2 regions of the Peribacillus sp. P4_B1 genome follow, and region 2 is predicted to be linked to the other one. Evidence: riboswitches for the same ligand, from Rfam matches in the RefSeq annotation. Region 2 holds a riboswitch; the other holds the start of a gene.

Region 1 (12,355 bases), on a different contig from region 2:
TCTGCATTTTCAATCCCGATGGATAAACGGACCTGATCAGCACGCACTCCCGCTTTCGCCAGACCTGCATCATTCAATTGTTGGTGGGTCGTACTGGCAGGGTGGATGATTAAACTCTTAGCATCCCCTACATTAGCTACATGGGACCATAATTCCACCGAATTGATAAGTTTTGCCCCGGCTTCGCGGTCACCCTGTATTCCAAAAGTCACAACAGATCCTGCTCCCTTAGGCAAGTATTTGTCCGCAAGGGCTTTATCTGGATGATCCTCTTTACCGGGATGTGAAACCCATGTCACGGCAGGGTGATTTTCCAAATATTGAATAACAGTCTTGGTGTTCGAAAGATGCTCTTTCATTCTTACATGCAGCGTTTCAAGTCCAAGCGTAAACTGGAATGCACTTTGGGCACTTAGCGCAGGACCTAAATCACGAAGCAGCTGCACTCGGGCTTTCGTTATAAAAGCAGCAGGTCCAACTGCATCGGCGTATACAAGACCGTCGTAGCTTGGATCAGGCTCCGTAAAGCCAGGGTAGTTTGGCGAGTTCCAGTCGAACTTCCCTCCATCCACTATGACACCGCCTAACGTCGTTCCATTTCCCAAAATCCATTTTGTAGCGGAATGGATGACAATATCCGCCCCAAAATCAATTGGTCTGCATAGATACGGTGTAGCGAAGGTATTATCGATAATTAAAGGTATCCCTGCTTCGTGGGCGATGTCCGCTACCGCTTCTATATCAAGGACCCTCAAACTTGGATTTCCAATCGTTTCAGCAAATATGGCTTTTGTTCTTGGCGTAATTGCCCTTTTGAAACTTTCTGGGTCATCAGGTGAAACGAACTTCACCTTAATCCCATATTTAGGAAGAGTATTTTCAAAAAGATTATACGTGCCGCCATATAATGTAGAGGCTGAAACAATTTCATCCCCTGCACCGGCAATATTCAGGATTGACAGTGAGATGGCTGCCATTCCGCTTGCAGTTGCCAATCCGCCGATACCGCCTTCCAATAAGGCCATTCTTTCCTCAAAAACACTGACCGTGGGATTATGGAGTCGTGTATATATATAACCATTCTCCTTTAAACCAAATAAATTCGCTGCATGGTCTGTGTCTTTGAACAAGTATGCATTGCTTTGGTAGATAGGGACTGCCCGGGCACCTGTTTCATCAGCTTGCAGACCGCCATGAACACTCAATGTTTCAAAACGCAACTTTTTCTCTGACATATGATTTCACCTTTTTCTATGGATTTAGTTGGAATTTCATGAAAACCTGGCCTTTCATAAACAAAAAAACCACTTCCACAAGAAGAGGTTTTAAAACACACCTCATCTTCCAGAGCCAACACTCTGCTGGAATTAGCACCGTATATAAATTTATACCGGTTGCCGGGCTTCGTCGGGCCAGTCCCTCCGCCACTCTTGATAAGAACTATTAAATTCAGCCGTTACTTACTTAATTCAAAATATAGCATTTTAGAATTAATCAGTCAATGAATTGTTAGAATATTCTTTTTTTGATTTCAATTTGGGAGCAAAATGTTCACAATAAAAAAACCAATCCGGTTCTGATTGGTTTCTTAGCTGATTTCCTTAAGCAATCCATACAAATAAGGAACGGATTGAAAGGCATATATTTTTTTGTGCAGCTGTCCTTTTTTGAAAAGCAATAAACAAGGGACACTTTCAATTTCATACGATTCGGCGATTGCTTGGACATAGTTCATATTCATTTTGCCTGCCTTCAATTCCGGGAAAAGTTCCATGGATATCGTCAGCATCTTGGAAGCCACCTGACAGGTACCGCATAAAGGCGTATATAAATATAAACAAAAGGTTTCCCCTTTTTCAACGGCAATCTTACACTCTTCTTCTTTCCATTCCTGCATCAATTAATCGTTCATCCTTTGACTTAAAAATTTCATTTTCACATTCATATTGGCAGATAAAAGCACAGTTGCGATATGATGTTCGGGTGAGCTTTCCACTTCTTTGTACATTTTATTAATATACAGGTGGTTCGCTTCCGGCATTTCCCTTCGGAATTGCTTCCGCAGCTTTTCTCCTGATTCATCTGCGTCAAACAGGAGATAAACATCACGTTCCATCAATTCATCCACTAATTCATCGAGCTTAGTTAATGATATGGTCCCATTCGTACATCTTATATCCACATCTTCATTTAAAACGGAGGCAACTTTTTTTCTATCGGAACTGCCTTCTACAATGATCACTTTATCGAACTCGCCCCATTCCATGTCATCACTCCATCTCACGAATTATGTGCGCAACTGCAATTGTACAAAATGAAAAAGAGAGCAGGCCTTTCCAGGCCCCCCTCTCCTTTATTTTAACCGTTAATCAAACTTTCATATTCTTCAGCGCTCATCAGATCTTCAATATCACTGCTATTTGATGGTTCAAGCACGATCATCCATGCTTTTTCAAAAGGAGATTCATTTACATATTCAGGGTTGTCACTTAAATCTTCGTTTACTTCAACAACCTTGCCACTAATTGGAGCATAAAGCTCAGAAACCGTCTTAACGGATTCCACACTTCCAAATGGCTCGTTCGCTTTCAGTTCATCACCGATTTCCGGAAGCTCAACGAATACGATGTCCCCAAGCTCGGACTGGGCGAAAGCAGTAATTCCAATGCGCACTGTTCCATCTTCCGTTTTGACCCATTCATGTTCTTTAGTGTAACGAAGTTCTTTTGGTGTTGTTGTCATTATTAACCCTCCATATGTACATCTTATTTTATCTATTCCATTATAAGGCAGATCTTATGTTTAAGTAAGGAATTAACCAAATATTTTGTTAAATTTCAGTTCCAAACCTGATCGAATTGCTCTTCTTTGAAACCTACCGTCACTTTGGTACCATCCGTAACAATCGGCCTTTTCAGAAGCATGCCATCTGTGGACAATATATCAAGCATCTCTGCATCAGAAGCTTCTTTCAGCTTATCCTTTAAGCCCAGCTCCCGATATTTTTGACCGCTAGTATTGAAAAACTTCTTCAACTCTAAATTGCTGATTTTATATAATTGTTCGATTTCAGTTCGCGAAGGCGGGTTTTCCGCTATATGGATTGCTTCATATTGCAGTTCATGATTATCCAGCCACTTTTTCGCATTACGGCATGTGCCGCATTTTGGGTACCAATATAATGTTAAGCCCATCGTTTCACCACCTATCAATAGAATACCCGTTTTCACCACGCAATACAATGAAATATCCTTTGAATTCCCAATGAGATTTCATCAAAGGAAATAAAGGGAATGCCTTTACGGGCATCCCCTTTACAGATTCTGATTTATTGCTTATAGCGCATATTTTTCCGTTTCGATTACCTTTACCGAAGCTTCACGTTTTTTCGCAATGACATTGATTGGAGTGTGTCTTGTCAGCTTGCGAAGGGAAGCAAGCATGATGCGAAGAGTGTCGCCTGTTTCCACCGCAATTAACGTTTCCTTTGCATGTTGTTCTATTTCATTGAAAACTTCCTGAACGAAAATTTCCGTATAAAGCACTTTTTGTTTGTTCTTCTCCAGCCCCGTAGACGCAATTGCTTTTTCCGTACGTAACACAACGGACTCAGCTGCATAGGCAAGGGAAGCTATATCAGCAATGTTGGAGAGGATTTCTTGTTCTTGATCAAGGTTTTTCCCATATTTCTGGGCAGCAAGGCCACTAGCCAAAATACCGATTTTCTTAGCGTTTCTAACAAGCATTTTTTCTTGTGCCAATGGCTCATCGCCAGGCTCTTCCGGCATCATCATCATTAATTCCTCTTGCAGGCTTTGTGCCTTTTGAAGAAGTGGCAATTCCCCTTTAAGTGCTTTTTTCAGGAAAGTTCCCGGAACAAGCAATCGATTGATTTCATTTGTACCTTCAAAGATCCGGTTAATACGGGAATCACGATATGCTTTTTCAATTTCATACTCCTGCATGAAACCATAACCACCATGAAGCTGTACGCCTTCATCCGTAACGTAATCCAATACTTCGGAGGCGAAGAATTTATTCACTGAACACTCAATTGCATATTCAGCGATTGCAGCTGCCATTGATTTTCCATCTTTCACTTGCTCATCCGTCAACTTGCTCTGTCTTTGATCATAAAGTCCAACGGTACGGTAAACAGAGCTTTCAGCAGCATAAATTTTTGCCGCCATTGTTGCAAGTTTTTCTTTCGTCAAGTTAAAATCGGAAATTTTCGTTTTGAACTGTTGGCGTTGATTCGTATAAGCAGCTGTAATCTCAAGGGCACGTTTAGATCCGCCGACAGCACCCACGCCTAACTTATACCGGCCAATATTCAGGATATTGAATGCAATGACATGCCCTTTTCCTGCTACACCCAAAAGATTTTCGACTGGTACAAGAACGTCTTCAAGGATTAATGTACGTGTAGATGAGCTTTTGATCCCCATTTTCTTCTCTTCAGCACCAGTTGATACGCCTTTATAATCTCGCTCAACAATGAAAGCAGAGAATTGTTCGCCGTCGATTTTAGCGTAAACACAGAAGACATCTGCAAAACCTGCATTCGTAATCCATTGTTTTTCACCATTTAAAATATAGTGGGTTCCTTCTGCATTCAATTTCGCTGTCGTTTTTGCTCCTAAGGCATCTGAACCTGAGCTGGGCTCCGTCAATGCATACGCAGCAATTTTCTCTCCCGTTGCCAGTAAAGGGAGATATTTTTTCTTTTGTTCTTCATTCCCGAATAATACGATTGGCAAAGATCCGATACCTACGTGTGCACCATGCGTAATACCGAAGCCGCCTGCAAGTGCCATTTTTTCTGTAATTAATGCCGAACTGATTTTATCAAGACCCAATCCGCTGTATTCCTCAGGAACGTCAGCACCAAGTAAACCGATTTCACCTGCATGCTTCAGTAATTTAACAGAACGGTCAAATTCATGGTTCTCTAAATGTTCAACCTGCGGCAGAATTTCATTCACTACGAAATCCTCAGAAGTTTTGGCAATCATTTTATGCTCATCGGAATAATCTTCAGGTGTAAACACTTGATCATACGTAATATCCTCTACTAAAAAGGCTCCGCCTTTAATGAGGTTATCTTTAGTTTGATTCGACATGTTATTTCCTCCTAAATGTTAATGATAGTAAACCCGCCGGAAGCATGTTGACAGCTTCTGGAAAGGGTGGGTCACGCTAATAATTCAAATACTCCGGCAGCTCCCATTCCGCCGCCGATACACATTGTCACGACTCCGAATTGTTGGTTTCTGCGCTTCATTTCATGAAGCAGGCTTAATGTCAATTTTGCTCCTGAACATCCTAGGGGATGGCCCAAGGCAATGGCTCCACCATTCACATTGACAATCTCTTCATTCAATCCCAGCTCACGAATGATTTGAATGGATTGGGAAGCGAAGGCTTCATTCAATTCAAATAAACCAATATCGGATAACTCAAGGCCTGCTAGTTTTAAAGCTTTAGGAATGGCTGCAATCGGTCCGATGCCCATAATTTCAGGTGGTACCCCCGCTACAGCAAAGGAGCGGAACTTACCAATCGGTTTCATCCCTAATGAAGATGCCTTTTCCCCATCCATGACCATGACCGCGGCTGCTCCATCACTCGTTTGTGATGAATTCCCTGCTGTTACGGATCCTGTAACAGAGAATGCAGGTCTTAGTTTTTTCAGCACTTCAACAGTCGTTCCTGGACGAACGCCCTCATCCTGCGCAAATGTGAATGACTTTTCCTTTAATTTAAGATCAGGCCCCACTGAGCGGAGGGTTACGTCAACCGGCACGATTTCATCCGAAAACTTTCCTTCTGCAATGGCCTTAGCCGCCCTTTGATGACTTTGTACAGCAAATGCATCTTGATCGGCTCGGGAAATTTCGTACTTTTTTGCAACGGCTTCAGCAGTATGACCCATACCCATATAATATTCCGGGGCTTTTTCCGCAAGTTGCGCGTTCGGACGTGTTACATGGCCCATCATCGGCAGAAGGCTCATGGATTCCGCTCCGCCTGCAATGACTGTATCACTTTGGCCAAGCATGATTCTCTCCGCTCCATAAGCGATACTTTGTAATCCGCTTGAACAGTAACGGTTAATGGTTATGGCTGGCACTGTATAAGGCAATCCTGCCAATGCTCCAATGTTACGCGCCATGTTCAATCCTTGCTCAGCTTCAGGCATCGCACAACCGATAATCAGATCATCGATGGTGCCTTCATAATTCCCTGCACGCTTTAACGTTTCCTTTACAACAAGAGCCCCTAAATCATCCGGGCGTACATTAGCAAGAGAACCTTTTTTCGCTCTTCCTACCGGAGTCCTTGCTCCAGCTACTATTACCGCTTCTTTCATGAGGATCCCCCTTACTCATTTTTAAGCTATCAATCTATTAACCTTCGTTTGGCCATATCTTCATCTATTATCAGTTACGGAGTGGTTTCCCTTTAACAAGCATGTGCTGCATCCTTGCTTGTGATTTTGGAGTTGAAATCAGTTTTAGGAACGCTTGTTTTTCTAGGTTCAAGATATACTGTTCATCCACTTTCGTGCCAAATGGGAGTTTCCCCCCTGCCAAGACGTATGCAAGCTCTTTGGCTATGACAAGGTCATGATCGGATAAGAATCCTGAAAGGCGCATGGATTCCGCCCCCAATAGCAGTGTGGCATAACCCGTTTCACCTACTACAGGAATCTTTGTGCAGGTTGGAGCAGTATAACCTTGTTCATACATGGAGATGACTGCCTGCTTCGCATCATATAGTTGATGATCCGCATTCACGCTTATTCCATCAGTTGAATTAAGGAAATTATCCCCGCGTGCTTCCTCAGCAGAGGTTGAAACTTTTGCCATGGCGACCGTTTCAAATACTTTGTTGGCCACTTTCTGTAAATCAAAGTCGACACCCTTCGGCATATTCCTCAATGTCTTCACATAAAGTTCTTTAGTACCGCCGCCGCCTGGGATCAAACCTACACCAGCTTCCACTAGTCCCATATACGTTTCAGTCGTTGCCTGGATGCGCGCAGCCGGAAGGGATACTTCAGCACCACCGCCAAGTGTCATATTAAACGGGGCTACCACTACCGGGACCGCACTGTACTTAATTTTAAGCATCGCCTTTTGGAATTGGCTGATGACCATATCAAGTTCGAGAATATTGTCATCTTGCGCTTCCATCAACATCATTGCAATATTAGCGCCAACACAGAAATTCTTGCCTTGGTTACCGATGACCAGGCCTTTAAAATTCGCTTCCGCTTCGTCGACCGCCGCATTGATCATTTGCATGATATCCAGACCGATTGCATTATTCGGTGAAGTGAATTCAAGAAGAGCCACTCCATCGCCGATATCTATCAAGCTTGCACCGCTGTTTTTCTTGATTACGCCTTTTTGCTTCTTGATTGCTTTAAGATTGATCACTTTAGGATTTTCGATAAGCTCTTTATATTCACCATTATCATAATAGTGGACAATGCCATTTTCTTCTTTATAGAAAGAAGTGATGCCCTTGGCGAGCATATCCTTCACCCATTGCGGAACTGTGAGGCCATCCGCTTCCATGCGGGCTACCGATTTCTCTACACCTATCGCATCCCAGGTTTCAAAAGGACCAGTGGACCAGCCGAAGCCCCATTTCATCGCTTGGTCGATTGCCACTATGTCATCCGCGATGTCACCAAGCAGTTGGGCAGAATATACAATCACCGGATTCAGCACGTTCCAAAGCAATTGGCCAGCACGGTCTTCACTATAAACAAGCGCTTTCAGTTTATTTTCCAAGCCCTTGGCCTGTTTAGCCATTTCGATGGAAGGCGTTTTTAATTTTTTTCGTTCAGCATATTCAAGGGTTCCGGGATTCAGTTCAAGGATTTCCTTGCCCCTTTTCAGGAAAAACCCTTGGCCTGACTTGCTTCCAAGCCACCCATTCTTAAGCATTTCATTCATGAAATCAGGTATTTTGAAAACTTCTTTTTCTTCCCCATCCACCTGGTCATATACGTTTTTGGCAACATGTGCAAAGGTATCCAATCCAACTACATCAAGTGTCCGGAAAGTCGCGCTAGTTGCCCTTCCGATCAACGGTCCTGTAACCGAGTCGACTTCTCCGACACTGTATCCGCCTTTTTGCATTTCCCGGAGAGTGACCAATAAACCATAAGTGCCAATGCGGTTTGCGATGAAATTTGGCGTATCCTTGGCTTCGACGACACCTTTTCCCAGTACATCTTCTCCGAATCGTTTCATGTATTCGAGCACTTCTGGTGAAGTAGCTTTAGTAGGGATGATTTCCAACAATTTAAGATAACGCGGTGGATTGAAGAAGTGGGTTCCCAGGAAGTGCTTTTGAAAATCCTCCGAACGGCCTTCTGCCATCGCTTCGATTGAGATTCCGGATGTATTCGATGAAATGATGCTTCCTGGTTTACGATGCTGATCAACCTGGGCAAATACACTTTGCTTAACCTCAAGTTTTTCAACGACCACTTCAATGACCCAATCGACATCCTTTAAGCGACTTATATCATCTTCCAGGTTTCCTGCCTCGATCAATGCAATATTTCCCTTAGCAGAAAGCGGAGCTGGTTTCTGTTTTAAAAGTTTAGTAATCGCAGTTTGGCTGATGCGGTTACGCACTTGTTCATTATCTAATGTCAAACCCTTTTTCTTTTCATCCTCTGTGAGCTCACGAGGTACAATATCCAATAATAAAGTCGGAATGCCAATGTTAGCAAGGTGTGCGGCAATCCCTGATCCCATAACTCCTGACCCTAGAACAGCAGCCTTTCGTATTTGTCGAACCAAGTTTATATCCCCCTTACGCAATATATTGAATGAATACTCATTCATTTTTAATCCAAAAAATTTTGAATATTTTTTCTTATTATTAATATAGAATAAATTTGGAAATTCCGCAATGATTAAACAGGAAAAAAATATTTTTTCCTCCAAATTACTTTGGTTATTTCTCCTCTGTTCAGTAAAAAATAACCGGGCAGGAGGTGAATTATAAAATGAAGAGTAAAAATAATCCTTCTAAAGCAGCTGTAAGTGCAGCAAGCGTAAAAGGCAATGCCGGACCTGGCGGTGAACGTCAACATGGAATCAATAAAGTGAACAGCCAGAACAATCAATTCAAAAAATAAAGCCTTCTATTAGAGCAGCCGTCCCTTATCCGGGGCGGCTCTCGCTTTCTATTTCTTGAAAAGGCCTTTTAAAACGAAAGCAATATTGGCCGGTCTCTCCGCAAGGCGGCGCATGAAATACCCATACCAATCCGTACCATAAGGAACATACACCCTAACCTTATATCCTTCTTTAGCAAGTTCAAGCTGCTTCTCATTACGTATGCCATACAACATTTGAAATTCAAATTGATCCTGGGGAATTCCCTCCCCTTTGACCAAGTCCCTCGTATAATCAATGATTTTATCATCATGTGTGGCAACGGCTGTATAATTGCCATTCAGCAAATGCTTCTTGATAATTTTCTTGAAATTTTCATCGACGTCTTTTTTCTCGGAAAAAGCCACTTCCCTTGATTCTTTATATGCTCCTTTAACAAGTCTTAGATTCGGATGGTATTCATTCAGCTCCTCAATATCCTTTTCGGTCCGATACAGATATGCTTGGATGACAGTCCCCAATTCATTATATTCAGCCTTTAAGTTTTTGAATACATCCAAAGTTGGCTGACAGCGCGGAAAATCTTCCATGTCAAGCGTCACGAAAACCTTATGGGCTTTGGCTTCCGCTAAAATCCTCCGCATGTTGTTCATTGCGACTCGTTCGGATACATCCAAGCCCATCGAGGTTAGCTTCAGAGATAACTGTGAATCCAGTTCATTTCTGCCAATCATGCGAATCGCTTCTATACATTCATCTGCCATCTTCCTTGCTTCTTGTTCCTCTTCTATGAATTCGCCTAAATAATCAATGGTAACAGCAAGCCCTTTCCTATTTAGGTCTGCAATCACAACAGAGGCCAAATCCAATGTTTCTCCTGCCACGAAACGCGAGGCCCCAAACCGTAATCCGTATTTTTTCGCTGCCATTGTCATGCTTTTGTTCGTTGATAAAAAAAGAAATAGACTTCTCAATATTCTTTCCATCTGCATTCCCCTCCAAATCATTTCGGAAAATAGATGCACAAGATTATTTTACCATTTAATTCAATTTTCAGAAATTTAGAATCAAGAATAAAAAAATTTCTTGAAGGGGAACTTAAATACGTTTAAAGAACACTGAAGGAGGTAGAATGATGGAACAGCAAAATTCGTTTAACAGCCAACAGCAGTCCACCGGCTATATGAAACAGCCACCGGAAATGGTTTCGGTAAAAGACAGCTTATACTTAACCGATATGCTTGCATGGAATCTGAATGCGATTAAAAAAGCACATTTTTTTGCCACTCAATGCAAGGACCCACAAATCATTGATGCGTTAAATCGGTGCGGACTCATGCATCAACGCCATTACGATACCATTTTGAAACATTTGAATCCGGATCAAAACCAGGTTCAACAACAATACCAGTAAAGGAGGGTTCTTGATGCCCAATGAAAACAAAGTCCAAAATCCAGAATCTCCTGTAGCAAAGACTCCTCAAATGAATGACAGGGATTTTATAAATGATATGCTCACAACTGAAAAGTACTTTTGTAACTCCTTTTCCGTTGCCTTGCATGAAATGAGTAACCAAGCATTATTCCAAGACATTTTCTCCGTTTCGAAAGAAAATCAGGAGATGCAGCGTGAGCTCTATAACCTTATGTTCGAAAAAGGCTGGTATAGTTTAGAAAAGGCGCAGGCTCCGAGCCTAAGCCAATCGTATCAACAATTTTCCGGATATAAAAATCAGTTCCCACCTGGATCGAACATTCAATAAGCAAACATTCAGGGGGAGATTCTGCTTCCCTTTGTTTTTTTTGCACAAGTAAAGCCGGCCACGGGAGGCCGGCTTTATGTTTAGATATCCGTAGAAAACATATACTTCTTATAGTGATACCGAATGCTGAATATTAAGCCCATGGCCATCATGTTCCCCATTAGCGAGCTTCCTCCATAACTGATAAATGGAAGTGGAATCCCCGTAATCGGTAAAAGGCCTACCGTCATGCCGATATTTTGAAAAACGTGAAACGTCAACATGCTTATAACGCCAACACAGATATATGTATAGAAGTTATTTTTCGTGTCCATTCCCGTTTTTGTTATGTGGTAAATCAATAGGAAAAACAAGGAAATCAAGATGCTTGATCCGATGAAACCGAATTCTTCACCGATGATGCTGAAAATGAAATCCGAATGACTCTCTGGGAGATACACTACCCTCTCACCTATCCCCTTACCTGTGGTCTGGCCGGAGCCGATGGCCAGTAAGGATCTGGTTAAGTGGTACCCCTCGGAGCTCGCATAATTATATGGATCAAGCCAAGAATAGATACGGCCGAATTGATAGGTTTTTACCCCTAAGTATTTTTCCAGGATCTCCGGCTTCCAAAGGACGAAGTATAGGACCGTGGAAGCCACGGCGATTCCTCCCGAAATGATAGGCAGCAGAATCTTCCATGATATACCTGATATGAAAACCATTCCTAGCATGATTGACAAGATGACAAGCCCGGTGCCTAAATCCGGCTGTTGCATGATTAACATTAGCGGGGCACCTGTAACGAGACCGATTTTAATAAGCAGCCAGATATCCGTTTGAATCGTTTTCAGCGTGTTTTTGAGATGATGGTTTGATATAAGATTTGCTAATGCCAGGATCAGGAAAACCTTCATGAATTCCGATGGCTGAATCGAACCGACTCCTGGAATTTTGTACCAGCTTCTTGCACCATTTATTTTAGGTACTACACTTTCTGGCATTAGGATCAGCAATAAAAGCAAAAATAATCCGAATCCATAGGCATACCAGGAAATTTTTTTCAGTTGATCCGAATCAAGGGTGATAAACCCTAATACGATTCCAATCCCCACTATATACCAAAAGATTTGTTTGATTAAGAAGTTTTCCGCGTACTGTCCAGTCGTTTGGGCACTATAGATTGCTAAGCAACTTCCTACGCATAATAACAGCAATATTGTGACCAAAGAAAAATCTATTCGAGATGAAAATTTATTTTGTTCTTCCATACTTAACTCTCCCTTAAAAAGGCTCCTGCGATACATCTTTAAATACACTTATTCATTATACTTTAAACAAATAAAATCACAACTATATCGAAGAATAGTTTACAAGCTTCATGAAGTTATCTGCATGGAGCCTGCAGAAAGGGGGAATTTAAGCATGTGCCTCCTTTGATTTTCTCCAATTTCAGCACAC
Region 2 (17,389 bases):
TCTGCTCTCAATAAAAAGCCAATCTTAATGTGGGATTTTTAATGTTTATTACTGTTTATTACGGTTCAATCATAATTTATCAATATAAACCCCACATTAATCCAATGTTAAGGTTTTGTAAATCAGGTCTTAATTTGTCCAATTCACCTGCTCTTATTTTCATTGTCAACTAGAAAAAAGCCTCAACAACTTACCGTAAAGAGGGGAAAGTAAAGGCAAATCTATTAAAGATAAAGTGAAAAGTTTTTTATTCAAACATATCACTCTTTTCAGTTCGTCATTAAACAAAGCTCCTGTTTAGCTAAATAACACTTATGCAAAAAACTCTCTTGAAACAAGAAATTATCGGTCTTATAAAGAAATTTTCGTTACAAAAGAAAATAAGCCTGAACCAGAGTAAATGGTTCAGGCTTATTTTTATTAGTTTAAACTAATAACCTTATTCATAAATATCTTTTTTCATACCAAAATATTTTTGGTCGCATATCGGTGCCAAACGGCAATTTTATGGTAATGTCATAACAACACCCTGAATCCAATGATTCAGGGTGTTGTTTCAAAATTATTCTCATTTTAAGAAGTACGTTTCTTCGCTTCATCATTTCCCGCCTGAAACCGTGGAAAACCAATCAAGATGGCAATAATTCCACAAATCCCAATAAGTATTGGGTAATAAGAATATGGCAAGATGCTTATAGGGGAAATCTTTGCTACCCCTGCTGCAACAAGGAGCTGTGCCCCATATGGAATCAACCCTTGGATGCTACACGCAAAAACGTCAAGCAAGCTCGCCGATTTACGTGGATCAATCCCATATTTCTCGGCTATATTTTTGGCTAGCGGCCCGGCAATGATAATCGAAATCGTGTTATTTGCCGTTGAAAGGTTCGTCAAACCAACAAGCCCGGCAATGCTGAATTCCGCTCCTTTTTTTGATTTGCTATTTCGGGTCACAAGGTGGAGTAAATAATCGATGCCACCATTATGTTTGATTACAGCTACCATACCTGCAATTAAAATGGCAAGGAAGGAGATTTCATACATTCCCGCCATTCCTTCCCCAACCTTTTGAATGACACTCAACGGTTGATAACTTCCATCAGCCAAGCCGATAATTCCGGCAAATACAATTCCGATGGAAAGGACCAGGAACACATTGACTCCTGCCAATGCGGTGATCAATACGCAAAGATATGGAACGATCTTCACCCAATTATAAGCATGTTGGGAAATGTCGGCTTGTTCACCCATCGTTAAAATTCCAAGGATGGCACATGTGATGATGGCCGCAGGTAAAACGATGAAAAAATTCACTTTAAACTTATCCTTCATTTTTGTTCCCTGTGTCCGCACTGCAGCGATTGTCGTATCCGAAATGAAGGATAGATTATCCCCAAACATCGCACCACCAATAACGGCCGCCATTGAAAGGGCAAGCGAAATATCTGTTTGCTCACTAATTCCAACCCCAATAGGTGCTAGGGCAACAATCGTTCCCATGCTTGTCCCCATAGATAAAGAAATAAAACAAGCAATAATGAAAATCCCTACCATCAATAGATTTTGCGGAAAAACAGCCAAGGCAAGATTCACTGTTGATTCAACTGCCCCCATGCCATTTGCAACCTTGGAAAAAGCGCCAGCCAAAAGGAAAATGATAACCATTAACATGATATTGGAGTCCCCGGCACCTTTACAGAAGATTTCAACCTTTTCATTGAAAGTCTCTTTCCGATTCATTGCCAATGCAGCTGCTGATGCGATAGAAATCGCAACAATCACCGGAAATGAATAAAAATCTTTCGTAATGATTCCGGAGCCAATAAATAAAATTAAAAAAACGACAAATGGGATCAATGCCCAGGGATTCCCTTTATTGTTTGCACTCATGATGAACACCTCTTTTTATTTTTCGCATGACATGTGTCACAGCCCTTATTCTTTTAACAGTTTTTGCAAATAACGCTAATAATAACCTGATATGCCCACTAATGGAATCAACAGCCTTAAAACTGTCGGCATAAAAAAAGACCTCTTCCTTTAAACAACAAGAAGAGGTCTTTTAATTTATAAAAAACGCCCCCCTTATCTTTCAGGCAAAAATTAGCCTGCTGGATTTGGCACAGCACTCCTATTAAGTCTGCTGCCGAGACATCTTCGGGCCAGTCCCTCCGTCTCTCTTGATAAGAAGATCTACATTATATAATTTATCAAATATTACGATATCCACCAGAAAAGTACCAGGCTGGAAACTCGCCGAAACCATCTGAGTTTGTGAAAGTGACATCGAAAGCCATATTGAAAAGCAAATATAAGAGTACAGCATTTTATGTATTTTCGCAAGGTTTAGTTTTAAAGAATTTCACATGTGGACCTTAATATAATAAAGGGCCTTTTACAGGTGCAGAAAATAAGGTTTTTTCAATAATGATTTACTTGTTATACTATGATCCAAATCCTGTCTTTTATCAGGAAGGAACTAAAAATAAAAAGAGGTCTAAAGAAAGGACCTCTCAGCAAATTTGTTGTATCAGGTTAGGTGAATTATTTTTAGTTGAGTTCACATCAGTCGATACCTCAAATGCTTCCATCTGTTCAGGATCGAATGATTTTAAATACTGCTGCAGATATGCAGGATCATTAATGGATGGATTCAACCAATCTTTTTCATCTTCAGGTTTTAGGATGACAGGCATACGATCATGAATGCTGGTCATTAGCTCATTAGGAACGGTCGTTATAACTGAGCACGAATAAATGTTGATGCCCTCTGGAGATTTCCAGGATTCCCAGAGACCGGCCATACCAAATGGAGCATGATTCTTAAGCTTTATTCGCATGGGTATTTTTCGCTCGGGTCCCTTCTTCCACTCATAAAAGGAATCAGCGATTATCAAGCATCGTTTCTTCTTATACGCATTCTTGAAGCTTGCCTTCTCAGCAATGGATTCCGCTCTGGCATTGATCATTTTGTAGCCCACTTTTTCATCTTTTGCCCAAAAAGGAATGAGTCCCCACCGAAGATATCCAAGTCGATTCCTAGCCCCGTCATTAATGACGGATAGCACGGAGTGGGAAGGTGCAATATTGTAACTGAATTGGTATTCTTCATCAAATGATCCTTGAATATCGAACCGGTCTTTTATTTCTTCAATGTCAGTGAAAAGGGTGAAACGTCCGCACATAATATCGCCTACCGTTTTAAGATTTATTACAGTGTAACAAATGGAACGGGCAGGTACAAATCAGCGTTCTAAAATCCTGATGTCGGTAAATGGTTGATTGAATAATTCGCTGGAAATCAAAAGTGTTCCAAGGACCTCTCTTTCATCTTCAGCTTTAATGATTTCCGACAAAATTAATGTACTGCCATTCCTGACCGTTACATTATATTCATTCATAGGATCCCCCCTCATAAGGCTAGATGGTTGTTATTATAAACCAAAAACCTACAAGTATCATTATCGACCTTTAGCAGAGTCGTGGTTAATCCGCTATTGAGGAGCCTATACAGTGGCTCCATTAAACTTGATTACCCTTAAGATTAATCACCCGAAGCAATCCGAGACCCTCATTTCATAGTAAAGGAAGCTTGTAATCTTCCATTTGCATTCAAAATAACATATAGATAAAAAAGACTGTCCATGAATGAAATCATAGACAGTCTGGTCAGAAGGTTTTTCACTTCAACAAATTTATACTGGTAATGATAATAGGGATAGCAAAAAGGTCGATGAGGAATGCCCCTACGATCGGTACGATAAGAAATGCCCTTCTCGAAGGACCAAATTGACCTGTAATGGCAGACATATTTGCCATTGCGTTGGGAGTTGCCCCTAATCCATGTCCGATAAAGCCACCAACCATGACAGCTGCATCATAATTCTTACCTAGTAATCTGAATAATACCAATGTACCAAGAAGTACTATGAAAAATACCTGGACGAAAACAATTAGAAGCATCGGCAATGCCAAATCGGCCACTTCCCATAGTTTTATGCTCATTAAGGCCATAGATAGAAAAATTCCCAATGTTACGTCTCCGATTAGATCGATGCTTTTCATATCCACAGCTTCTCTTTTAAAACCATCAAGAATATTTCTAACGATAACCGCTACAAACATTGCTCCTACATAGCTCGGCAAAACAAAACCGGTTGAACTCGAGAAAAGCTCTCCTAAGTAAGAACCTGCTGCCATACAGAATGTTATGATCAGAATCTGGATCATGAAGTTTTGGGCGTTGATCCCTTTGGATGAATCTCCGTTCGCTTCCACGGCTGCTGCCACTTCATCATTAATATCAGCTTCGGATGGCTGTAATTTATACTTAGTGATTAAATATTTAACGGATGGACCACCAGCTAACCCGCCTGCAACCAAGCCAAAGGTTGCTGCTGCAAGTCCAATGGATAAAGCGGAACTAACCCCAAGATCTTCAATTGTCCCGCCAAATGCAGTAGCTGCCCCATGGCCTCCTTCCATCGAGATGGGGCCCATTACTACTCCTAATAAAGGCTCTAAATCAAGTACGGTTGCAAGTGAAACTCCTATTATACTCTGAAAAAGAGCCAGGGCGCCACAAGCCAGCCAGTAAATGACGAGCAGTTTCCCACCTAGCTTAACAAGTTTAAAGCTTGCCCCTAACCCTACAGTTGTAAAGAAAGTAAGCATGAAAAGGCTTTGTAAAGTAGTATCCAATGTTAAATTGATCAATCCAGCCTGTCTGAAGATTGTCACAAGTATCGCGAACAATAATCCTCCCACTACTGGAGCCGGTATGCAAAACCTTTTAAGGATGGGGATCTTCCCAATTAACAGTCCACCCGCCAAAAGCAGTGATACGGCGAGAAATAAAGTTGTGATTTGATTTAATTCCAGATTCATCGTATGTCTGCCCCCAGATGTATAATTTATTATTTAAAATGCAGCAATACCTCATTTATTAAATGTGCTGCCAATGTAACGGTTTTATTATTTTCGTCCAACGAAGGATTCACTTCCGCGATATCAAAGGAGAGGATCTTTTCGTTTGATACGACATGCCTAATAATCGCACGGACCAATTTCGGATTCAGTCCAAATGGAGAGGGTGCACTTACCCCTGGTGCGTAGGCTGAATCAATAACGTCAGTACATAATGTAAGAATGATGAAGTCATTTTTTTTAACGAATTCATTTATCCGCTGCTTGGTTTCATTCATTTCGTTCAATGACAAATCTTCTTCCAATATGTAGTCGACCTTACTCCCCTCAGCAGTTTTAAATAGGGCCTTCGTATTTCCCTGTTTCTGAATTCCGACACATAAATATCCACAGCTTTGATCTTCGTCCAAAATCTGTTTAAACATCGTTCCTGATGAACTTTCTTTTTCATAAGGCCTCATATCAAAGTGAGCATCAATATTAATAATCCCCAATCTAGCCTTTGGTCCAACGTATTTCCTTATCCCAAGATAATGACCATAAAGGGTTTCATGTCCTCCGCCAAGTATGATAGGAATCGCTTTACTCTCCAATATCTGGGCAACAGCTGATCCCAGTTGAGCTTGGGCATCCTCCATCTCTGAACCTTCACAGATTACATTTCCAGCATCCACCAGCTCGGTTTGGGAGGATAAATGACATGGTAATTTCGCCAAGGACTGCCTTATATGATCAGGACCCTCTGCAGCACCAATCCTGCCTTTATTTCTTTTGACGCCTTCATCACATTTGAAGCCAATCATTCCAAAGGTTCTGGATGCTTTGGGAGAGGTGTTTAATTCCGAAATCGGTGACAAACGCACTCTTTGGTGGTACCTGAAGCTGTCCATTTCAGAATGGGAATCAACCCTTCCATTCCAATAATCTAAAATCGGTTTATTATACATAATTTCTCCTTTATTAAAAAAATTCTGAAATATCTTTTTTTAAAATTATAATTGAGATAATATATAATTACCAATACAAAATTTTAATATATCTATAGTTTTAAACTATAGAAAGGAGAATATATGGATCTTCGCCAACTACGTTATTTCACTACCGTTGTCCAGGAAAAGAATTACTCTAAAGCTGCTAAAATACTGCATATATCTCAACCTTCCTTAAGTAATGCCATAATGAAATTAGAAAAAGAAGTTAGTTTTCAGCTTTTGGAACGTAATACAAGGGGACTTGAGCTTACGGAAGCAGGGGGGATTTTTTATACGAGATCTGTGGATTTGTTAAGAAGATTCAATAATTTTCAAGTGGAACTTGAGGAGATGAAGCATGTTGGAAGTGGAACAATATCTATAGGTTCCATTGAATCATTCAAAATCTGGTTCCCGAAGATAATCAGGAATTTTAAAATCAATTATCCTAATATTCATTTCAAAGTCAGGGAAATATTGGGAGAAGAAAAGGTTATCGAATCGTTAAATCGGTTTAATGTTCATTTCACCATCACGAACCAGCCAATTAACCATGAGAAAATCATATCTGCACCCCTATACAATGAAAAATTCGTGCTTTTGGTCCATAAAGATGACGAATTAAACGAAAAAGAGTCTATCACTTTCCAAGACCTTGCAAAGAAAGAATTGATCATCAGTACAACTGGATTTCAAACAAGAGATGATATCTTAAAAGCATTCAAGCATGAAAAGGCACTTCCCAATATTATTTACGAAATAGAAAGACTTGAAACAGCTTGCAGTTTGGTGGAAGAAGGACTTGGTGTTACAATTTTACCGGAAAGCTATGTAAAATCCGTTACAACAACCGATACTGCAATCCGTGCAATAGAATCTAATTTTTTGGAACGGACTGTATACCTGGCCTACTTGAAAGATCGATATCTGTCACCTGCGGTATGTAAATTAGTTGAGGAGATGCATCGCTTTTTTAATGAGAGTGATAGGAACGACTACTAAAAAAGCAAAACTTCACTGAAAAATGCACAAAAAATATTCCCCTTCTGCACAATGCACAAGGGGAATATCATTAGTCTGGATCGTTTCACTTCCAATATCCTTCTTACATCTTTTTAAAGGAATCCCTGTCTGGACTGGTTATATTAGTCAGGAGAAATCAATTCGTGACGCTACCATCATCGTCGGGATCTTCAAAATCCGCTGGATCTTTTTCCAATAGTGCCTCTTTGTCTGTTTCGTTCCATTTTGTTTTATATCCTAACGATTTCGCTACTTTTAACACCGGTAAATACGATTTTTTATCTGGTTCATATGTTTCTAAGTCACCTGCTCCAATTACACCCAATCCAAGTAGCAATTTGTCTGATTGGATATAGGGTTTTTCATCTATCAGTTTCATTTGTTCAGCAGTATAAGGATAAACGGCTCCATTAACCTTTAAGGTAAACGGTCCTTTCTTTTCTTCTTTTATTTCTTTTGGCTTTTTAGCTTTATAGGAAACATCATACGCTCCTTGAACAGTTCCTTCTCTCGTATTGTCGGCTCCTCCATACATTTTCCCTGTTTCATAATCAAAAATGACAGCTTGCACATTACCGATATGTTGGGGTTTTTCTTCATAAACATGGCCTTTTGCCATTAACTCCAGCCTTGTATTTTGTTCAATTCCCGGTTCCCATCTAACTGTAGGATAACCAGCAGAATAAATACGTGGAGCTAGTATGGCATCTTGAATTCGCATATGATGATCAAGCACATTCATAATCGTTTCAGATACGGATGCTATTATCGTCGCTCCGCCTGGTGAACCAATGGCCATGAAGGGATTGCCATCTTTTAATACGAAGGTCGGGGACATACTGCTTCTTGGTCTTTTTCTTGGTTCCACCTGGTTAACGCCCCCCGGTGTGGCATCAAAATCCGTCATTTCATTATTAAGCATGAATCCATAATCAGGTACCATGATACCCGATCCGAATACTTGCTCGATTGTAGTCGTATAAGCAACCATATTTCCCCACTTATCCATTACAGAAAAGTGAGTCGTTTGTCCGATCGGGGTCTGCTCTTCCTTAACGTTCTTCATTGAAGTCGGTTCTTTGCCCTCATACTTCCATGGATCGCCTGCTTTGACATCAACTGTTGATCTATTTGGATTAATGAGTTTTCTTCTTTCTTTTATATAATCTTCATCCAATAGTCCTTTAGTAGGTACATCATAAAAATCTTCATCTGCCATATAGGCAGCTCGATCGGCATATGCGAGATGCATGGCTTCCGTTAGATAATGAAGATACTCAGGGGAGTTAGCCCCCATCTTTTGTACATCGTATCCTTCCATAAGCTTCAGGATTTGTTGGATCGTCAAACTGCCTGAACTTGGTGAAGCTGCACCCACCAATTCAAAGCCCCTATATTCCGATCTAATTGGTTCTCTCTCTTTCACCACATAGTTTTCCAAATCCTCTTTTGTCATCGTTCCTTCACGTTTTTGAACTTCTTTGGTAAGTGCTTCTCCGATTTCACCTTTATAAAAAACGTTGGAACCTTGTTCTTTTATTAACTTAAGAGTCTTTGCCAGATCTGGCTGAACGAGGGTATCTCCCTCTACCAATGGTTTTCCATTTGGCACAAAAACTTTTGCAGCCGCTTGGTTATTTTCAAGTTTTTTTACATTTTCGTCGATATATTGAGCTGTCGCCCAATTGACTTTTACCCCTTTTTCAGCTTGTAAAATAGACTGGTCGATAACTTGAGATAATTTCAATGTTCCATATTTCTCAAGAGCAGTTTCTACCCCTAAAAGTGTTCCGGGAACTGCAACCGCTTTCCCAGATATGTGCCGTTTACTAAAAGGTATAGGTTTTCCCTTTGAATCTAAAAAAAGTTCAGGCGTAACATTTTGTGGTGCCATTTCGCGACTATCGATCATCGTTATTTTATTTTCCTTTTTATTGTAGATCATCATAAAACCACCGCCGCCGATTCCAGACATCATTGGCTCAACTACATTTAACGATAATTGAATGGCAGCTGCTGCATCGACTGCATTTCCACCTTGTTTTAGTATCTTTATACCCGCTTCAGCTGCTAACGGATGAGAAACTGATACGATTCCATTTGTAAAACCCTTTCCCATTGACTTATCCACTCCGGGGACACTTGCAAAAGCTGGTGTGATCATACAAAAGAAACTGAAAGTAACTAAAATAAAACTTTTTAAAAATTTCATGAATTAGTCTCCTTTCAAAAACAAAATTGGGATTTCACCATACGGCAAGTGGATATACGGATGACCCTCGATCTGCAAGTCGGGAATATACTGGTTAATCTCTAAATTGAAGCAGTATGCACATTCCCTTTGGCTGTTAGATAAGTTCTCTCAATGATGATTCAATTCAAAAAATCACCCCCCCTGAATTTTCACCATGACTCTTCACTAACCTTTACATCCGGATTGAAAATTGAAGCCTCAACTTTTCTCTATACTTTGCTTATGTTCCAAGATATTGGGGCTGTCGTATTTGTCGCTCTTTCCAAGATATTGTAAAGCCAGCAATACGATAAATGTAGTTAACCCAACGATGTCCGATATCGTTTCAGGATAGATTAATAGTAAACCAACGATTATAGCGAGGATTCTTTCTATCCAGTGCATTCCCCTCATCCAGTAACCTATAACTCCAGCACCAATTGCAATCATGCCTGACAGCGCTGTAAGAACGACCCAGGCGACCTCCAGCCAAGTTGTATCGATCATTAGTAATTGTGGAGAGAGAACAAAAATATACGGAATGATAAATGCAGCAATAGCCAGTTTTGATGACTGTATCCCCGTTTTTATCGGTTCACTGCCCGCTACCCCTGCCGCTGCAAATGCCGCTAATGCAACTGGAGGAGTTATATCTGCTATAATGCCAAAATAGAAGACAAATAGATGTGCAGATAAATCAGGGACGCCAAGCAAAATGATCGCAGGTGCTGCAATCGTCGAGGTGATCACATAGTTGGCAGTTGTAGGTGATCCCATTCCTAAAATAATTGCCGCTACCATCGTTAGCATCAGTGTTGGAATTAAATATCCACCAGAGAAATCGATTAATCCATTTGCCAATTTCAGCCCAAGCCCTGTTTTCGTAACTATTCCTACAATAATGCCGGCTGCTGCGGTTGCAGCAGCAACCGCAAGTGCAGTCCGGGCTCCATCCACTAATGCATAAATGATATCGATGAATTTCATGCGGACATCCTTGTTTATGAATCCTACAAGAACTGAGATAAGAATGGAATACAAGGCTGCATGTGTAACCGTTATATTCAGCATGAGCAGGAAGATAATGGCGATGATCGGAATTAACAAATAAAGTTTACTGATCACTTCCTTTTTATTTGGCATTTCTTCTTTCGTTAGTCCACGTAATCCAAGTCGTTTCGCTTCAAAATGGGTCATGATCCAAATTCCTGAAAAGTAAAGGATAGCTGGAATCGTAGCCGCCTTTGCTATATCCCAATACGTAATCCCATTCCCAATGAATTCAACCATTAAAAATGCCGCCGCCCCCATGATCGGAGGCATTAATTGACCGCCAGTAGACGCGGCTGCTTCCACTGCCCCTGCGAATTCCTTCTTGTATCCAAGATTTTTCATCATCGGTATTGTAAAGGATCCTGAAGTGACAACATTAGCCACAGAGCTTCCGCTGATCGTTCCTTGCAGAGCACTGGAAAAAATCGCAACCTTCGCAGGTCCCCCTATCCTTCTACCGGCAATAGACGTTGCAAGATCATTGAAGTATTGCCCGACACCCGTACGGACAAGAAAGGAACCAAATAATAAAAACAGGAAGATGAATGTCGATGAAACAGCTAACGGTGTACCTAAAATGCCCTCTGTCGAGAAGAACATCGTTTGCACCAAACGTTCCAGCGTTAAACCGCGATGAGAGAGGAATCCTGGCATATACTGACCAAAAATCCCATAGAAAACGAATAATAAAGCAATGACCATAATAGGAAGCCCTACTGCTCGTCTAGTTGCCTCTAAAACTAGCAGAATGGCCATTAAACCAACCGCAAAATCCACAGCGCCTAAACGTCCTACATTCATGACGATATCTTCGAAAAATAATGGCCAATATGCACCTACGCCTATACTAAGGATCGCTAAAATGATATCGTACCAAGCAACTTGAAATTTTCCTTTCTGACGCTTCTTCCGGTTTGCAGGAAAAAGTAAAAAAATCAAGGAAAGTGCAAACCCTAAATGTATCGTCCGTTGGATTTGTGCTGTAAAAACACCAAAAATAGCAGTATATAATTGGAATAACGAAAAAGCTAAGAGTCCAAAAAATACAATGTGTCCCAAGACGCCGGTTAATTTCCTTGTCCCTGCTTCAGGATCGTACTTTTCCAATAATTCCTGTTGTTCCGCTTCGGTTAAATACTCCATTTTTTCCTTATCAGCCATGAATCTTCACTCCTTTCAACTGTTCCCATATTGAAATTCTTTCCGATGAAATCCTGACCCATGTTCCTGGCTTAATAAAGTCTGCCAATGTATATGTTTTTTTATCATAAACTAATCGATGGTTAGCTCTAACTTGCCCTACACGTAAATCTATATAAGCGAAATTGCGATTCATATTTTTTATGAAGTAGATACCATCTTTCTCTTCAAATACTTCCTCCCCCTCTGCATTAGAAGGCATACCGACCGCAAAATCACTATAAGCAAGTTCGGTTTGTTCGATTTGCTTATCGGATAAACGATATGATTCCAGTACCTCCGAGAGGTGGATGGAGTGTGTATACTTAATCTGGAAGTTTTTTTCTCTTTTCAATGGCAAGTACGCGACTAATTCCCCTTGGTCCTGGTAGGAAAATGCAATTACATGCTTATACGGAAAAAATAATAGAAAAGCGATGATCAGAGGTGTACCAAAAGCCATGAATATCTTGAATTTCATAGGTACCCCTTTCAAAATCTGAAATCCCATTCAGAAAAAACGAGGCCGATAGGCCACATATTGCGAGCTACCGACCAAATTTCATTACTTGGAAACACCTTTTTCTTTAAAGTATTTTGCAGCGCCAGGGTGAATTTCCATATCCCCTAATCCTTCAAGTGCAGTCTCTGCTGTAATGAACTTGCCCTTGGCATGTGTGATTTTATCCGTGTTGTCATATACCGCTTTTGTCATTTCATACACTAAATCTTCATCAAGATCCTTTGTAACCACTAACATTGCTTTAACAGCAACTGTTTTAACATCGGATTTGATTTTATACGTACCGCTTGGAATTGTGTCTTCTGCATAGTATGGGTATTTTTTAACCAACTCTTGAATCTTGTCCTCTGCAATAGGCAGGATAATAATATCATTTTGTACGGATAGCGCATCAACTGCACCAGTTGGTGTACCGGCCGTAATGAAAGCTGCGTCAATACTTCCTGCTTGGATTCCTTCCGTCGACTCATCGAAAGAAAGATTTTGTCCTTTAATATCTTTCTCAGTCAACCCATGGATCTCCAGGATTTGCATTGCATTGATGTAAGCACCAGAACCCGGTGCACCTACTGATACCTTTTTACCTTTCAAATCCTCGACTGATTTAATTCCACTCTTTGCCGTCGTTACAATTTGAACCGTTTCAGGATATAAAGAGCTGATCGCTTGTATATTGTCTATAGGCTTGCCATCGAACATTTCTTTTCCTTCAAGTGCATATGCGGCGATATCCGTTTGCGAAAAAGCGATTTCAGCTTCTCCAGCTCTTAAAGTTTCCATGTTTTCAGCCGAGGCACCAGATGTCTGAGGTGTTATTTTCGCTTTTGTTTTATCAGAAATGATTTTGCCAATTTGTCCCCCAAGTGGATAGTATGTACCTCCCGTTCCACCAGTCAACAAACTCAGGTTTTGGTTTCCGCTGCCGGATACTTCTTCCTTACTGTCTCCGCAGGCCGTTATAATACCGGTCACTGTCAGAATCATAACCAATAAAAAGTACTTATTAAACTTTTTCATAAAACTCCCCCCCATTGTTTTTCATCATCTGCAAGAGATGATACTATTATTATTCTACCGACCACCCCACTTTTCCTTTTTTTTGCAAAATTAGACACAATAACTAAAAGTCCCACTATCGATTAAAAAGTTTTATTTATCTCAAGTAAACAAGCAGAGATTTGTAAAAACGCCTGATTAAATTCGGAAAATTCTGTTATTTAATGAGTTCATTATCCTCTTTATTACATTTTTATCCTTAATTTAAGGATAATATTGACTCTTCCGTTTTAGAAATATATTATTGTTATAAACTTATAAGTCTTTATTATAAAAATACAAACTTTTAACATATTTCTAGCCTTTAATCGTTATATACAAATATTATTTGAGAGGGTATATTTGAGGTCCGCCCTTCCTTTTACCAGCTATTTTTAGTGTGTATTTTCAAATCTGACTAAAGTGGGTGATTGTTTGAATTTCCTATCCCTCCGCTATTTCATAGAGGTTTCTAACCATCTTAGTTTCAGTGAGGCTTCCAAAACCCTGCATATATCCCAGCCAGGACTTAGCCAACAGATTTTATCCCTCGAAAAACAATTAGGCCTTAAACTATTAAATCGAACGACAAGAAAAATTACATTGACGGAAGAAGGAGAGTACATCTATAAAAAACTTGCCCCTTCCTTTGAAGATATTGAGAAAACAGTGAATTACATAGTTGAAAATAAAACCATCCCCAAGCCCAAAATGAAGATTGCTACTGTCCCCTCTGCAGCTAGCATATATATCCCGAAGTTATTGAAAAAGATAGTGGGGGAATACCCGGAAACAGATTTTTACCTGCATGAAACAACATCCTCAAGAGCAGTGAAGCTCGTAAACCAACAAAATTATCACATCGGTTTCATCCGAACGCCCATACACAATAACATCATCGCAAATGAAGGATTAAGCATGATTGAATTCAAAAGGTTCCCTTTACAATTAGTCGTTTCCATTGATCATCCACTAGCCCAAAAGGATGCTATACACTTATACGAAGCAAGGGACGAATCTTTTATCCATTATGATGCCGTCCAAGCGCACTCCCTTCAATTCCTTTTGGAAAAGGCTTGTCTGACTGCTGGATTTTCACCTAAAGAATTATGTAAAGGATCCGAATTATTAACGATTGCCAACCTTATATCCAATAACTTAGGTGTTGCTCTCATGCCGAAAGATATGGTGAGTTTGTTGGGAAAAAGCAAAGTTAAAGCATTGAACATCGATAACTCTGAATTATTCAGTTCCATATCTGCAGTTTGGAAAAACACGGATGATGCGTCAATGCTGACTAAGCATATTTTAAAAACGTTAAAGAATGATCAGACTTTTTACGATATATGAGATTCTTGGCTTAAAAAGCTGCGAAACAACTCGGAGTGTGAAAAACCATTTAGTATTAATAATATTTGTTAACACTTTACCTTTTAAATGATTCATTTTTTGCATTTTGTAAAATTTCAAAAAAAGAGCCCCTCTCGATTAAAAGGAGGGGTTCGAAATAACGGGTTACGCATAAAGTGAAAAAAGCCCCATTTCTCGTTTATGACACTGAGAAATGGGGCTTTTAATTTTGGATAATTTCACTTCTAAACTTCGTTAAATAATTTATCACTGGTTATTTGAAAAACCTCGAATCGGATAAAACTCTACTAAAATTATCAAAAAAAAGAAAACATCAGGGGGCGTTCAATCCCCCTGATGTTTTCTTTTTGAATATCATGTACCTTTATTTATTCCCTGGAGCAGGTTGATCGACCCCTCTAACTCGATGTTTATGCCCATCATCTTCAGTTGTGTAAAAATCATAATAATGAACGTGCATTCCATTGCCAACAGGAATGGCTGGTCCCGAATATGCCTTATAATAATGGTTATGCCCATCCTCAAATACCACATATCCTTCTGTATAGTGAATATGTTCTCCCTCTTGTGATGGAATTGGCGGGGATGTTACATCCAGACATTGATGGACATGGCCGTCCTCTACAGATGTATAATCAACGGACCCATGATTATGATGTGGAACAAACCCAGAAACAAAATCATCTTTTCCTACCTTGTTCAATCCATTCACCCCTTATATATTAATTATCATAAATTCTATAAACTATATGCTTGGAACAATAAGGAGATTCGTAACAATCATAATTAAAAAATCGTAAAAGTACACTTTTACGAACGATTTTCCTGCCTACTGGAGCCTATGTGAACATATACAAACAATTCAATATTTTAACAAATTAACGTGTTAAAAAAATAGATTGATTTCAGCAAAGAGTAAAGATATAATCATCATGATAATGATTATCAATTCCAATGAACAGTAAAGGATGAATTAAAAAATGTTACATAATCCCTCTCTAAAGGGACTCAAAAAGCGTTCAAATGGTTTTCTGCTATTGTGTTTATTCATTCTGGTGATTATTGGATTAGTGCTGTGCCTATTTTTGGCTGTAACATTTGGAGCAAAAGAGGTTAGCATCAATACGGTGTGGTCAGCGATTTTTGATTATAATCCCACACTGACACAGCAACAGATTATCCACGAACTACGGCTTCCACGGGTGATTGGCGCTGCATTAGTCGGAGCAGCTTTTGCAGTTGCAGGTGCTTTGATGCAAGGAGTCACCCACAACCCCTTAGCTGACTCAGGAATACTTGGTATTAACGCAGGGTCAATGTTTGTGGTAGCCCTTAGTTTCGCTTTCTTTCCAAATATACCATATGCTGTCTTGATGGTTTTTTCATTTATAGGAGCTGTGTTGAGTACATTATTCATTTATATAATAGGCTCATCTGTGCCGGGAGGATTAACACCTATAAGGCTAACAATCTCAGGTGCAGTGATAGCAGCGCTCCTACATTCACTTAGTTCAGGAGTGGCCATTTATTATGATTTGAGTCAGGATTTAGCATTTTGGTATGCGGGAGGTGTAGCAGGGATAAAGTGGAGTCATTTGAAAGTGCTTGCTCCTATTATTCTTATCGCAATTATTTGGGCAATTTCATTAGGTCGATCTGTATCACTCATTTCAATGGGCAATGATATTTCCACCAATCTTGGTGTGAATACGAATCGTATTAGAATACTAGGAATGATAGTAGCCGTTATTCTGGCAGGAGTTTCTGTTTCGGCCGTTGGTTCAATAGGTTTTGTTGGACTTGTAATCCCACATATTTCACGAAAATTGGTTGGAGGATATTATCAGCTCATTATTCCAATGTCAGCATTATTGGGTTCGATTCTGTTAATACTGGCTGATCTGGGTGCCAGAACGTTGAACCCGCCTAGAGAGCTGGCTATTGGTATAATGGTTGCCCTTGTCGGTGTTCCTTTTTTCCTCTATATTGCTCGTAAAGTAGGGAGGGACTTATAGGTGAAGCGTCATATGAATGCAGACAACAAGAGGGCATATATAGTTACTATGGTATTTATTTTTATTAGTATAATTGCAGTATTAATAAGCTTGAATACAGGTACACTGCGAATTTCACCTTTAAAAATAATCCAAACGCTTTTTGGCAACGGTGATTTTAAAAGTTCTACTGTGCTATTTGATTACCGTATGCCACGAATCTTGATTACCATGTTGGCGGGAGTTGGATTAGGAATTTCAGGTGCAATCCTACAAGGTTTATCGCGTAATCCTTTGGCAGATCCAGGAATTCTAGGCTTACATGCAGGTGCGTCCTTTGGTCTGATTATCTTTGTAACCTATTTTCATTCATTAGATGAAAAAGCATCAATCCTTATACCGTTATTTACCTTTTTAGGCGGAGTCTTAACTGCTTTTCTTATTGTTTTACTTGCCTATGATCGTTACAAAGGCATACTGCCCATTCGCCTTATTCTCATTGGAATTGCGATTTCTGCTGGTTTTAGTGCTATTACACTTTTTCTGTCTCTTCGTCTTGATGAAGAAACCTACTCATTTGCTTCAAGATGGTTGGTTGGTAATGTATGGGGAAGAGATTGGATCCATGTTATTGCCCTTTTTCCGTGGATCCTTATTTTAGCACCTTATGCTTACTTCAAATCTAACACATTAAATGCCTTATCACTAGGTGATGAGGTAGCGGCTGGACTTGGTGTTTCTGTTCAAAAACAACGTTTGCTGATGCTGGTAACTGCTGTTGGTTTGTCATGTGCGAGTGTAGCAATGGCCGGCGGTATTGGATTTATTGGTCTAGTTGCCCCGCATCTTGCCCGTCGGCTCGTCGGCCCGATGTACCAGCATTTCCTTCCTGTTGCAGGGCTTATAGGACTCATTATTTTGGTGCTTGCGGATACCATCGGCCGATCCATATTTCATCCAAATGCTATTCCAGCTGGTATAGTAGTCGCTGCTATAGGAGCTCCCTATTTTCTTTACTTGCTCACAAAAACAAAATAACTTTTCAATTAGGAGAAAAAATGAACAAGAAAATTACTATTTT

Evidence for each region. A riboswitch is a leader RNA that binds a small molecule or an ion and turns the genes downstream of it on or off. The one in region 2 is predicted to bind S-adenosylmethionine.
Region 1: linked by a shared signal. The riboswitch ahead of AC1DVK_RS12110 (O-acetylhomoserine aminocarboxypropyltransferase/cysteine synthase family protein) and the one ahead of AC1DVK_RS09950 (Na+/H+ antiporter NhaC family protein) in region 2 are both predicted to bind S-adenosylmethionine.

What each region holds. Positions count from the first base shown of each region.
Region 1 is NZ_JBFUHM010000017.1:57,897-70,251, forward strand. Features, by position in the region: gene AC1DVK_RS12110 (O-acetylhomoserine aminocarboxypropyltransferase/cysteine synthase family protein) at 1-1,235, opposite strand, end outside; SAM riboswitch class I at 1,335-1,440, opposite strand; gene AC1DVK_RS12115 (thioredoxin family protein) at 1,589-1,897, opposite strand; gene AC1DVK_RS12120 (toprim domain-containing protein) at 1,901-2,266, opposite strand; gene gcvH (glycine cleavage system protein GcvH) at 2,359-2,742, opposite strand; gene AC1DVK_RS12130 (arsenate reductase family protein) at 2,838-3,194, opposite strand; gene AC1DVK_RS12135 (acyl-CoA dehydrogenase family protein) at 3,336-5,123, opposite strand; gene AC1DVK_RS12140 (acetyl-CoA C-acetyltransferase) at 5,195-6,373, opposite strand; gene AC1DVK_RS12145 (3-hydroxyacyl-CoA dehydrogenase/enoyl-CoA hydratase family protein) at 6,444-8,828, opposite strand; gene AC1DVK_RS12150 (YuzL family protein) at 9,038-9,169, shown strand; gene AC1DVK_RS12155 (proline dehydrogenase family protein) at 9,218-10,135, opposite strand; gene AC1DVK_RS12160 (hypothetical protein) at 10,285-10,563, shown strand; gene AC1DVK_RS12165 (spore coat protein) at 10,577-10,912, shown strand; gene rodA (rod shape-determining protein RodA) at 10,993-12,165, opposite strand; partial or broken gene AC1DVK_RS12175 (metal ABC transporter permease) at 12,282-12,355, opposite strand, start outside.
Region 2 is NZ_JBFUHM010000013.1:61,767-79,155, forward strand. Features, by position in the region: gene AC1DVK_RS09950 (Na+/H+ antiporter NhaC family protein) at 574-1,890, opposite strand; SAM riboswitch class I at 2,083-2,190, opposite strand; gene AC1DVK_RS09955 (SOS response-associated peptidase) at 2,514-3,185, opposite strand; gene AC1DVK_RS09960 (hypothetical protein) at 3,246-3,401, opposite strand; gene gltS (sodium/glutamate symporter) at 3,682-4,887, opposite strand; gene hutG (formimidoylglutamase) at 4,917-5,873, opposite strand; gene AC1DVK_RS09975 (LysR family transcriptional regulator) at 5,997-6,899, shown strand; gene ggt (gamma-glutamyltransferase) at 7,057-9,132, opposite strand; gene AC1DVK_RS09985 (TRAP transporter permease) at 9,373-11,367, opposite strand; gene AC1DVK_RS09990 (DUF1850 domain-containing protein) at 11,360-11,866, opposite strand; gene AC1DVK_RS09995 (TAXI family TRAP transporter solute-binding subunit) at 11,951-12,925, opposite strand; gene AC1DVK_RS10000 (LysR family transcriptional regulator) at 13,379-14,293, shown strand; gene AC1DVK_RS10005 (YmaF family protein) at 14,679-15,017, opposite strand; gene AC1DVK_RS10010 (FecCD family ABC transporter permease) at 15,295-16,329, shown strand; gene AC1DVK_RS10015 (FecCD family ABC transporter permease) at 16,342-17,346, shown strand; gene AC1DVK_RS10020 (ABC transporter substrate-binding protein) at 17,367-17,389, shown strand, end outside.